Regions from separate parts of the Pseudarthrobacter sp. MDT3-1 genome, predicted to be linked through region 3. Evidence: riboswitches for the same ligand, from Rfam matches in the RefSeq annotation. Region 3 holds a riboswitch; each other region holds the start of a gene.
What was found. Region 3 has a riboswitch for cyclic di-AMP ahead of ACX80X_RS19825 (NlpC/P60 family protein). Riboswitches for the same ligand answer to the same signal wherever they lie in the genome.
Positions count from the first base shown of each region.

Region 1: it holds a riboswitch for cyclic di-AMP, as region 3 does, so the genes downstream of both, ACX80X_RS06385 (LysM peptidoglycan-binding domain-containing protein) here and ACX80X_RS19825 (NlpC/P60 family protein) in region 3, are expected to answer to the same signal.
Region 2: it holds a riboswitch for cyclic di-AMP, as region 3 does, so the genes downstream of both, ACX80X_RS18775 (aggregation-promoting factor C-terminal-like domain-containing protein) here and ACX80X_RS19825 (NlpC/P60 family protein) in region 3, are expected to answer to the same signal.

Region 1 covers NZ_JBTNDX010000006.1:66,669-69,933, forward strand. Annotated here, with positions in the region: gene ACX80X_RS06380 (aggregation-promoting factor C-terminal-like domain-containing protein) at 1-1,098, opposite strand, end outside; cyclic di-AMP (ydaO/yuaA leader) riboswitch at 1,313-1,483, shown strand; gene ACX80X_RS06385 (LysM peptidoglycan-binding domain-containing protein) at 1,487-2,335, shown strand; gene ACX80X_RS06390 (protein adenylyltransferase SelO) at 2,405-3,265, opposite strand, start outside.
Region 2 covers NZ_JBTNDX010000033.1:3,749-7,013, forward strand. Annotated here, with positions in the region: partial or broken gene ACX80X_RS18765 (VOC family protein) at 1-252, shown strand, start outside; gene ACX80X_RS18770 (HAD-IA family hydrolase) at 283-963, shown strand; gene ACX80X_RS18775 (aggregation-promoting factor C-terminal-like domain-containing protein) at 1,034-1,762, opposite strand; cyclic di-AMP (ydaO/yuaA leader) riboswitch at 1,768-1,920, opposite strand; gene ACX80X_RS18780 (sensor histidine kinase) at 2,020-3,265, opposite strand, start outside.
Region 3 covers NZ_JBTNDX010000041.1:371-3,635, forward strand. Annotated here, with positions in the region: partial or broken gene ACX80X_RS19810 (DUF305 domain-containing protein) at 1-90, opposite strand, end outside; gene ACX80X_RS19815 (hypothetical protein) at 250-720, opposite strand; gene ACX80X_RS19820 (heavy-metal-associated domain-containing protein) at 1,152-1,448, opposite strand; cyclic di-AMP (ydaO/yuaA leader) riboswitch at 1,642-1,837, shown strand; gene ACX80X_RS19825 (NlpC/P60 family protein) at 1,841-2,602, shown strand; gene ACX80X_RS19830 (hypothetical protein) at 2,937-3,265, shown strand, end outside.

The DNA.
Region 1 (3,265 bases), on a different contig from region 3:
CAGCCAGTTCGACTCCTTGGTCCACAGCGACGCCAGGCACGGAAACTGGTCCTGGCCCCAGCCGTAGGCGCCCAACTGCCCGGCCGCGTAGGTTTTTGCGCCGGCGGGGTCGTTCACAGCGCCGCCCGGCACGGAAGGCACGACGACGACGGGCGGCGGAGCCGGCGTCGGGCTCGGGACAGGAGCGGGGGCTGGCACTCCCGGTACAACAGGTGGGGCCGGAGCCGGTTTCTGCGCAGCGGCGAGGGCCGCCGCCCTGGCTGCCGCCTCCGCCTGTTGGCGTGCCTGTTCCTGCGCCGCGGCCCGTTTGGCGGCCTGCGCCGTTTCGTACGCGGCCAAGGCCACCTGGCCCTGCCGGAACTCACCCTCCACCGCAGCGGTGGTGCCCTTGAGGGATGCCAACTGCGCGGTCAGTTCCTGGCCGTGCTCCTGCTGCTCCGCGATCTGCCTGGACATGGCCTGCTGGGCGGACTGGGCGGCGGCGAGCTTGGTTCTGGCTTCGCTGGACAGACGCTCGCGCTCTGCCCTGGCTGCCTGCTCCTGATCGGCCAGGGCGCGGGAAATGCGTTCGGCGGCTGCGGATTTGTTCACCAGGGCTGCAGTCTTGTCGCTGACGATCTGGACGATATTCAGGCCTTGGATGCTGTTGTTCTGCACGGCGTCGAGAGCAACGAAGAAACCCATGTTTGTGCCACCGGTCTTATACGACTGCGCCGCCAGGGCACCGATTTCCTTCTTGTACTGTCCCAGTTCGGCCGCGGCGCGTGCCGTCTGGGCGGTCAGGGCATGCACAGTGGAAGTGGCGGCCTGAAGCGCCGCTTCGGCCTGGGCGTACTCCGCGGCGGATGTCACGGCCGCATTGCCCAGCGCCTCCGCTTCGGCCTGAAGCCCGCCCAGCAGCCCGTTGATCCTGGTGACCTCTGCCGCTTTGCCGGCCTCGCTTTGCTTGGCGTTCTGCACGTCCTGCCACGAGGGATAGCCGCCGGGCGGGGCGTCGTCGGCGGCATGTGAGGGCAGCAGCGCAGCCGACCCTACCAGGGCGACCGCCAGCATGCCGGCGAGGGCGGGCAGCCGCATTTTTTGAACAATCCGGGACATAGTTGGTGAGCTTACCGGGCATATACGGATTACGGGGGTTGACCTGCAACATCGTTACCAGGGAGTAGAGAATTCGCGCTGACATACGAGTGAATTTCACTCCTACATTCCGTTACCGGAATGTGACATTGCCGCCGAGCAGAAGTTATGGTCAAACGGTGGCCCGGCTCAAGCCGGACCATTCCCGCCAGTATGCCGAGCCCTGCCGCTGACCGGGATCCAGTCGCTTTCCAGCTGGCAGGGACGGGGGAACCACGTTTCCACGGCTTCTTGCGAAGCCTTGGGGTTAAGTCGGTATCGCTCCGTTCAGTGCGGCGCCGCTACCGGCCAGGTATCTCCGACCCGAACCCGACAGCTCACCCCGCAGGCATGGGAGAGGCGATCAACCGTGTCCAAGAATTCCGCTTCCGCACGCCATCGTGTGGTTTCTGCCAGCTCTACCGTCCCTGTCGGCCTGTCGTCAACGGCCAAAGCACACGCCCTGACGTTTGGCCGTCCGGCCCTGGTGGCTGTTGCTGCATCCGGCCTGCTGTTCGGCATCGGCGTCCCGGCTCAGGCCGGCGTCCACGGCCCGGATGATGCCGGGACTGCCAACGCCCAGGTCCAAACCGGTGCGGCGGCAGCGGCTCCGGCCGCTGTTGCTCCGGCCCCCGCCGCGGCCAACGTTCACACCGTAGTTTCGGGTGACACGCTGGGCCAGATTTCCGCCACCAACGGCGTCCCGCTCAACGACGTCCTTGCCGCCAATGGACTCTCGCTGACCACCATCATCTACCCCGGCGACCAGATCCGGATCCCCGGCGCCGGCTACACGGCACCGGGCGCCGCACCGGCTCCGGCGGCGAAGGCCGCAGCGGCGCCGTCCTCCGCCACCAACACCGGTATACAGCTGGCCTCAACGTCCGCACCGGCAGCCCAGGCTCCGGCCGGCTCGCTCGGCGCGGCCATCCTGGCTTCCGCCACTTCACAGCTCGGCGTGCAGCAGGACTGCACCGCCATGGTGGAGAAGGCGCTGCGCTCGGTGGGTAAGAGCGTGGGTGACCTGGCTCCCGGCCAGTTCTACCAGTACGGCACGGTGGTGGGCACCCCGGCCGCAGGGGATCTGGTCATCACGGCCGGCCATGTGGGCGTCTACGCCGGCAACGGCCAGGTAGTCAGCGGCGGGGTGGACGGTTACAAAACCGAAGTCCACTCCCTCAGCTGGCTCGCCGGAGCGTCCTTCGTCCGCGTAGCGTGATCCGACCATGCTCGACGGCGGCGGGCGGCACCCGGCCGCGCGCCGCCGTCGTCCATCCCTGGTGTTCGCTCAGGTCCCGCAGAAGGTCCGGTAGCTCCCGAAGTTTTCAGGGGCGGGGCCGGCGTAGCGTTCCAGCCCGGGGCGCTGCGTGTACGGATCGGCCAGGACGTCCACCAACCGGTTGAATGGGTCCAGGTCGCCTGCGATAGCAGCATCCAGGGCCTCTTCAACCAGGTGGTTCCTGGGGATGTAGACGGGGTTGACCCGGTCCATCAGGTCCGCGTCCGGCGCCAGGGCCAGCCACCGTGCGGCCCAGGCGTCGAAGGCGCCCGGGTCCGCAAACATGGACCGCGCAGTTTCCGGGGTCCCGCGGGCCGCCGAGCCGAGGCTCCGGAAGAAGGACGTGTAATCCACCTGTCCTTCCTGGAGCAGCGCCAGCAGACCGTCCACCAGGGCCGACGCGACGTCGTCGTTCGTGTCCGAGTGCAGTCCAAGCTTGGACTTCATGCCGGCTGACCAGGCAGCGCTGTACAGCGTGCGGAAGGCGCCGAGGGATTCAACGGCGAGCGCCACGGCCTGGTCCTGGTCTTCATGGAGCAGGGGCAGGAGTGCTTCAGCGAGCCGGGTGAGGTTCCATTCGGCGATGACCGGCTGGTTGGCGTAGGCGTAGCGTCCGTCCGCGTCGATGGAGCTGTAGACCGCGCCGGGGTTGAAGGCGTCCATAAACGCGCAGGGACCGTAGTCGATGGTCTCGCCGGAGATGGCCATGTTGTCGGTGTTCATCACGCCATGGACGAAGCCCACCAGCATCCAGTGCGCCACCAGGGACGCCTGCGCTGCTATGACCTCATCGAAGAACGCAAGGTAGGGCTTGTCGGCGAGCGCCGCGTCCGGATAATGGCGGCTGATGGCGTGATCGGCCAGGCGGCG
Region 2 (3,265 bases), on a different contig from region 3:
TTCGTCCAGCTGACCCCGCCGGGATCCGCCTGCTCCATTTGTATTGGCGAGGGCCTCAATGTCGCCCCTCCGGGTACGGCCCCAAGCCTGCAGATGGTGGTCAGCGACATCCAGGCTGCCCACGACCACCTCAAGGGCAACGGTGTGGAGGTCAGCGACATAGACATCCAGGGCTGGGGGCACTTCGTCTACTTCGCGGATCCCGACGGAAACAAGTGGGCGGTGCAGTACATCCCGGGCCGTGACGCCTAAGCCGGTGACGCCTGGGGCAAAATAGGCAGCATGAACATCCCCACACCTGCCGCCACACGAACACTGACCTGCCGGGCCGTCCTTTTCGATATGGACGGCACGCTGGTGGACTCCACGGCAGTAGTGGAGGAGGTCTGGGGAGAATTCGCGGCCCGGTACGGCCTGGACGTCGCCGAAATCCTGCGCACTTCGCACGGCGTCCAGGCTGCCGATACCGTACGCCGGTTCGCGCCGGGGGGAGCGGACGTCGCGGCCCTCACCGAGGAACTGGGTGCGATGGAACGGGTGCGGACGGCCGGTATCGTCGCGTTGCCGGGGGCTGCCGACCTGCTTCGCAGCCTCCCGGCTCAGGCAGTGGCGCTGGTGACTTCAGCGGACAGGACCCTGGCGGACATCCGCATGGACGCTGCCGGGCTGGACATGCCGGCCACGGCCGTGACGGCGGACCTGGTCACACGGGGCAAGCCGCACCCGGAGGGCTATCTGATGGCCGCCGGGCTGCTGGGCGTGGAACCGGAGGACGCCGTGGTGTTCGAGGATGCGCCCGCCGGAATCGCGGCAGGCGTTGCTGCGGGTATCCGGACGGTGGCCGTGGGTCCGAATGCGGGCGAATTGCCGGCAGGCGTGCTGCATATCGCGGATTACCGCGCCGTAACCGCCTCCGTGGAAACGGACGCCGCGGGACGGCAACTCATTTCTTTCCGGCTTTGACGCCGGCGGATCACCTTCGTAATCCGCCGGCGCAGCTCAGCGCCGCGGCTGCCGGCGAGGCTCAGTCGGCCTAGTACCAGTTGTGCGACAGGTGGAAGTTCAGCGCGCCGCACGGTGACTGGTAGCGCTCCTGGATGTAGTTCAGGCCCCAGTTGATCTGCGTGCGGTAGTTGGTGACGTAGTCCGCGCCGGCGCTCGCCATCTTCTCAGCGGGCAATGACTGGACGATGCCGTACGCGCCGCTGCTGGCGTTGGTGGCCGTGGTGGTCCATTCGGATTCCTTGGTCCACAGCGTCTGCAGGCACTGCATCTGGTCAGCGGACCAGCCGTACGTCGCCAGCTGGCCAGCAGCGTAGGCCTGCGCTCCTGCGGGGTCGTTGACGGCCACAACGGGCGTGGGTGCAGGTTCCGGAGCCGGGGCCGGAGCGGGCTCCGGGGCCGGGGCAGGTGCCGGTTCGGCGGCCTGGGGCGCGACGTTGATCTCGGCCGGCGCAGCTTCCGGGGAGGCCGGGGGCTGGATCTCGGCTGCCTCGAAGCTCAGCTTCGACTGGGCGCTGGCTTCTTCGGCGGCCTGGTCCGCGCTGGCCGCAAGCGACGCAGACTCGGAAGCGTGTGCTGCGGCGCTGACGCCGACCAGCAGGGCGCATGCCGTCGCGAACACCGCGACGCGCTGGCCCACGGAGGGAATCCGGGCCGCCTTGGACAGTGGGGACATAGCTGCACCGAAGCGGGACTGCTTGCGGTGGCTGTCGGACTTTGTGTCGCCCTGCGGGCGCGTTTGTACCTTGAATTCAGACATGATGGATCGCCTCTCACACCTGCGGAGTTAGCTGTCGGGTTCGGATGAGGGCATCCGGCCACACGGCACAATCACGTGTTGGCTTAACCCCAAAGGGCACTTGGTGCCCGGGACGGTGGGTCCCCCGCCTCTGCCTCTGAAAACGGAATCCGGGAAGCGGCAGAGCTTGGCGTCATCCGGATATGCGGCCCAACGGGAACCACACGTCATCGACGCTACAGGAGCTGGACGCTTAAGTCACATTTTGGTAACAGGAATCACGACGACGGTGTGTCGCCTTGCTGGGCCCGGGCGTCAGTGGGTCGCGCGAGCGCGCCGGTAGGGAAGAGTAACGCGACCTCGGTCCGTCCGGCCCGCGATGTCACCTCCACGCTACCGCCGTGGGCCTCCATGATCGACTGGACAATGGACAGGCCCAAGCCACTAGTGCCTTCGGAGGCCCCGGCGCCCGAGGCCGGCGCTGTACCCTTGCGCGCCGCGTCTGCGCGGGCAAACCGGGAGAAAACGTGGTCAACGAGTTCCGCAGGGATGCCCCCGCCGTCGTCCGTTACCGTCACCGCTGCGTCGCCATTGGCAGACTTCGTGACAGCGGTGACCACGGTGGTCCCCGGCGGCGTGTGCTTGCGCGCATTGGATAGCAGGTTGACAAGCACCTGACGCAGTTGGGACGCATCACCCGTGACGGCGAGCGGCTGGTCAGGCAGTTCAAGGCGCCAGTGGTGGTCCGGGGCGATGACCTTCTCGTCACTGACGGTTTCGATCACGAGTTGTGTGAGGTCAACTTCGCTGAGCTTCAGGGGCTGGCCCTCATCGAGCCGGGCGAGCAGGAGCAGATCCTCCACCAGGGTGGTCATGCGTTCGGACTGGCTTTGGACCCGGGCCAGGGATTTCCGGCCGTCCGGCGTGAAGCTCTCGGTCATCCGCATCAGCTCCGTGTACCCGCGGATGGCAGTCAGCGGCGTGCGCAGCTCATGGGAAGCATCGGCTACGAACTGCCGCACCTTGGTCTCGCTCCGCTGCCGCGCCTCGAGTGCGCTGGCGACGTTGTCCAGCATGAGATTGAGGGCGTGCCCTACGCTGCCCACTTCGGTTCCGGGATTGGAGTTCGACGGCGGGACGCGCACCGCGAGTGCCACCTCGCCCGCGTCCAGCGGCAGCCTGGCCACACGGGTTGCAACCTCGGAAAGCTGCTCCAGCGGCTTCATGGTGCGCCGGATCAGCACAGTTCCTGCCAGTCCGATCAGCGCCAGGCCGCCCAGGGAAACGAACACAAAAGTCCAGACCAGCGATGCCAAAGTACTCTCCTTGGCAGCGAGCGGAAGGCCCGTGACAAGGACATCGCCGTAGCCGGTTTCCACGGCCACAATCCGGTAATCCCCGTTGGACAGCGAGCGGTTCACGGGAAGGCCGTTCCGCGTCAGCGCCAGCAGGGTCTGCTTGTCTTCGGCGTCGAGGGCCAGACGCGTGGTGTCCGAGTCCAGGAAACCGCCACTGGGGATCTGG
Region 3 (3,265 bases):
GGGCATGCTGCTCGAGTCCGAACTTCCGGTGCCGGCTGAGCATCCGGCGAGGCCGATTGCTGCGGCGATCGCGGCAGCGGAAATAGTCAGGGTCTATTTCATGAAAATCAGGGTCCTCAAAGGTATCAGCGGCGTTTAGCGCCTGGGGATTGCAAGCAGAGACAGCTGCGCCCTTTGGGAAGGTGGGCTGTCTTGTGCGTGTCGACGTTGCTGGACGCTGCGCCGGGGCGCGGCGCTGTCAGTGCTGGTTTACGTCCGGCTGATACAGAAGTCACCGGGAGAGGGGCTGTCCGGTGAGTAGGAATAATTGATGCTGGCTGCAGCCGCCACCCCGAAGTCCGGTAAGGCATAGGGTGCTGTTCCGGGGGCAGGGGCGGTCAGTGAGGTGTTTCCCGGGGCCAGGACGCACGTATTGCCCCCGGCAGTCATCCCGGGGCAGGAACCTGCAGGGGCGCAGGAAGACGACGAGCCAGTTGCCGCTGGGGTAGCGGCGGTCCCATCCGAGGATGCCCCCGTGGTGTGGGAGTGCCCGGCCGGGATGCCCGCAGCGTCCACCGCGGATCCGGCGGTCGCTGCCGGCATGGTGTGCGCGGCGCTCATATGGTGTGCGCCGGTCATAATGTGCATGCCGAAGATCCCGGCGATGATGGCTAGGGCGGCCGTCAGGAAGCCTGCACGAAAGAGGAAAGCGGAGAAAGGTCCACGCGATGGTGCGCTCACAACGTTTCTTCCCTTCCATGCAGGTTGTTCAGGATCTTCAGCCTACCGGCAGGGGTATTCCTGCCGGTCACAGCCTCTTATTCAACGCACCTGGGAAGGATTGAGTTTCATCCTCCGCAAGCCCAAAGGCAGGACAGGGCACTGTCGCCAGCGGGACGGCGAGGATGTTGTAACCGGTGGCCCAAATGAGGATCTGCTACGGCTTGGTATGGCTGGCCCCGGATAGGTCCACCATTTCACAGCACAGTCCAGGCATCATTGCCGGCCTGGACAACACCGGCCGATGCCGTGCACCCGTTCCAGCGCCGAGCGCGATGCCGGCCTCAGCGCCGGGGACGCGTTCGCCCCGTCAAAAGACACCCCACTCGCCTAACCGGTCTTCTGCCAGGGGCCTTGATGCCAATTGCTGGAAAGCGTGTAGCCGGCGGAGGTCACGGCCGCACACACAGCAAAGCTCTCGGCCGTACCGTGACTATCACCCGGGAACGACCGCCGGACACGAGGTCCACAAAGGCGGACTCGGCACCCTCAACGGCCGATACAGCCTTTTGAACGGTCTGGACGCAATGCCCGCACGTCAGCCCTTCGACAGCAAACTCGACTGTGCTGCCACTGGATACCGCTGCCGGAGCAGCAGCTGCACCCGGCAGCGGAAGAAACAAGGGGAAGCCTGGCTCTATCTTTTTGAGGAAGAATCGAGGGTGTGCGGGGGGTGAACGGCCGTGCAAACGGGTACGGCAACACCAGCCCGGACTTCCATGTCACTGACAACCCAAGAAGACGCATCCTGTACCCGGGCCGGGTATACAGAGCAAGTGCGCATCCCGTGCCACGGCGGACGCGCCGTTACCGGAATGTGACAAACATTGCTGGTGTGAAGTACGGTCTAAGTCGTGCCGGTTTCTCCTTGAGGCGGCACTCCCGAACAGATTGCCTAACTCTGCCGCTGCCCGGGATCCGTTCACTTTTCGTCCGGCAGAGACGGGGAACCCATTATTGGCCTGCTTCTGGCAGGTCTTGGGGTGAAGCCGTGCCTGGTGCACTTTTGCGCCTGACGCGGCCGGGTGCCTCCCACCCGAATCCGACAGCTAACCTCGCAGGCAGTGGGAGAGGCCCTTTCATGCCCATGCGCAAAACTCACGGCCGCCGCCGCGCGGTCCCCCAGACCAGCACTCTTGCCGCACTGACCAAGTCCTTTACCGCGAATGCCGGCGGCGCAGGCCGCCAGGCCGCCGTCTTCGCAGCGGCTTCCGGTCTCGTGCTGACCAGTGGTATTGCTGCCGCCCAGGCGGCCGACGCCCCCGGCCAGCGCGAAGCTGAACCGGCCGCTAACCTCGAGGTCGCGAGCCAGATACAGGCCCCGCTGACCGCCGATGCCACCATCCAGATTTCCTTCGAGCGCCCGGTCGTGGAAACCACGCCCGCTCCCGTAGTGGAAGCCCCGAAGCCTGTCGTGGTAGCCGCGAAGGCCGCGGCACCCGCGGCCGCCGTAACGACCCCTGCACCCGCCTCGGCCAAAGTCACCGTCACCCCGCCTGCGCCCGCGCCGGCTCCCGCAGCCGGTGACATTAACTCCATCATGGTGTCCTCCGCCTACGCTCAGATCGGCATGATCCAGGACTGCACGCGGCTGGTCGAAAACGCCCTAAATGCCGCTGGCATCCCCGTCGGGGACCTGGGCCCGATGCAGTTCATGAACTACGGCACCGTGGTCACCGACCCCCAGCCCGGTGATATGGTCATGCAGCCTGGCCACGTAGGAATTTACGTCGGCAACGGCCAGGTCCTCAGCTCAGGCCTGAACGGGAAGAATGAAACCGCCGTGCACCCTCTGACCTGGATGACGTCCAAGGGTGCCGTCACCTTCGTCCGCGCAGGCTAACAAACCACTGAAGGCCGGTGATTCAATGCCTTGGGGGCACTGAATCACCGGCCCTTAGGATGCCCCTCCAACCATGCGCCTGACTCCTTCCGCAGGTCACCCGAAGGCGACATATAGCGGTGCTAAAACACCGCCATTTACTCCGCAAACCACAATTCTGAGGCGTATCCCATCTCTTTAGAGTGTCCGGCCAAGCCCCGCTTCCAAGGAAATGAGACATGACGCTCAATTCTGCCCCGCTGAGCAGCACGCGCAGCGCCACGCCGCACCAACTCCGGTATCGGCGCTACGGCTGCCTGCTCTCACACACCCGAAAACGAAAGACTCACCAGACATGACCGTTCAGAACGACCTCAGCCGCGAAGACGTTGCCTCCTATGAGGCAGAGCTCGCGAAACGGACTCCCTCGCTCTACTCGCGCTACATCGGCGCGATGCTCTACTTCATGGGCGCGGCCCTTATCGCTGGCGCCGTCGTGCACTATCCGGTCAACCCGGGCCTATACACGATCATCTGCGTCGTCGGTGCGTTCGTGTTCCTCCTCGGCACCATCGTCAACGAGTTCGTGCTCGTCGATGAGCGCCCGCTGCTAAGCCGGGCCATCTCGCTCGTCGCGTTCTCGCTCCTGCTCTCCTTCGGCGTCGGCCTGGTCGGCGGCGGCAT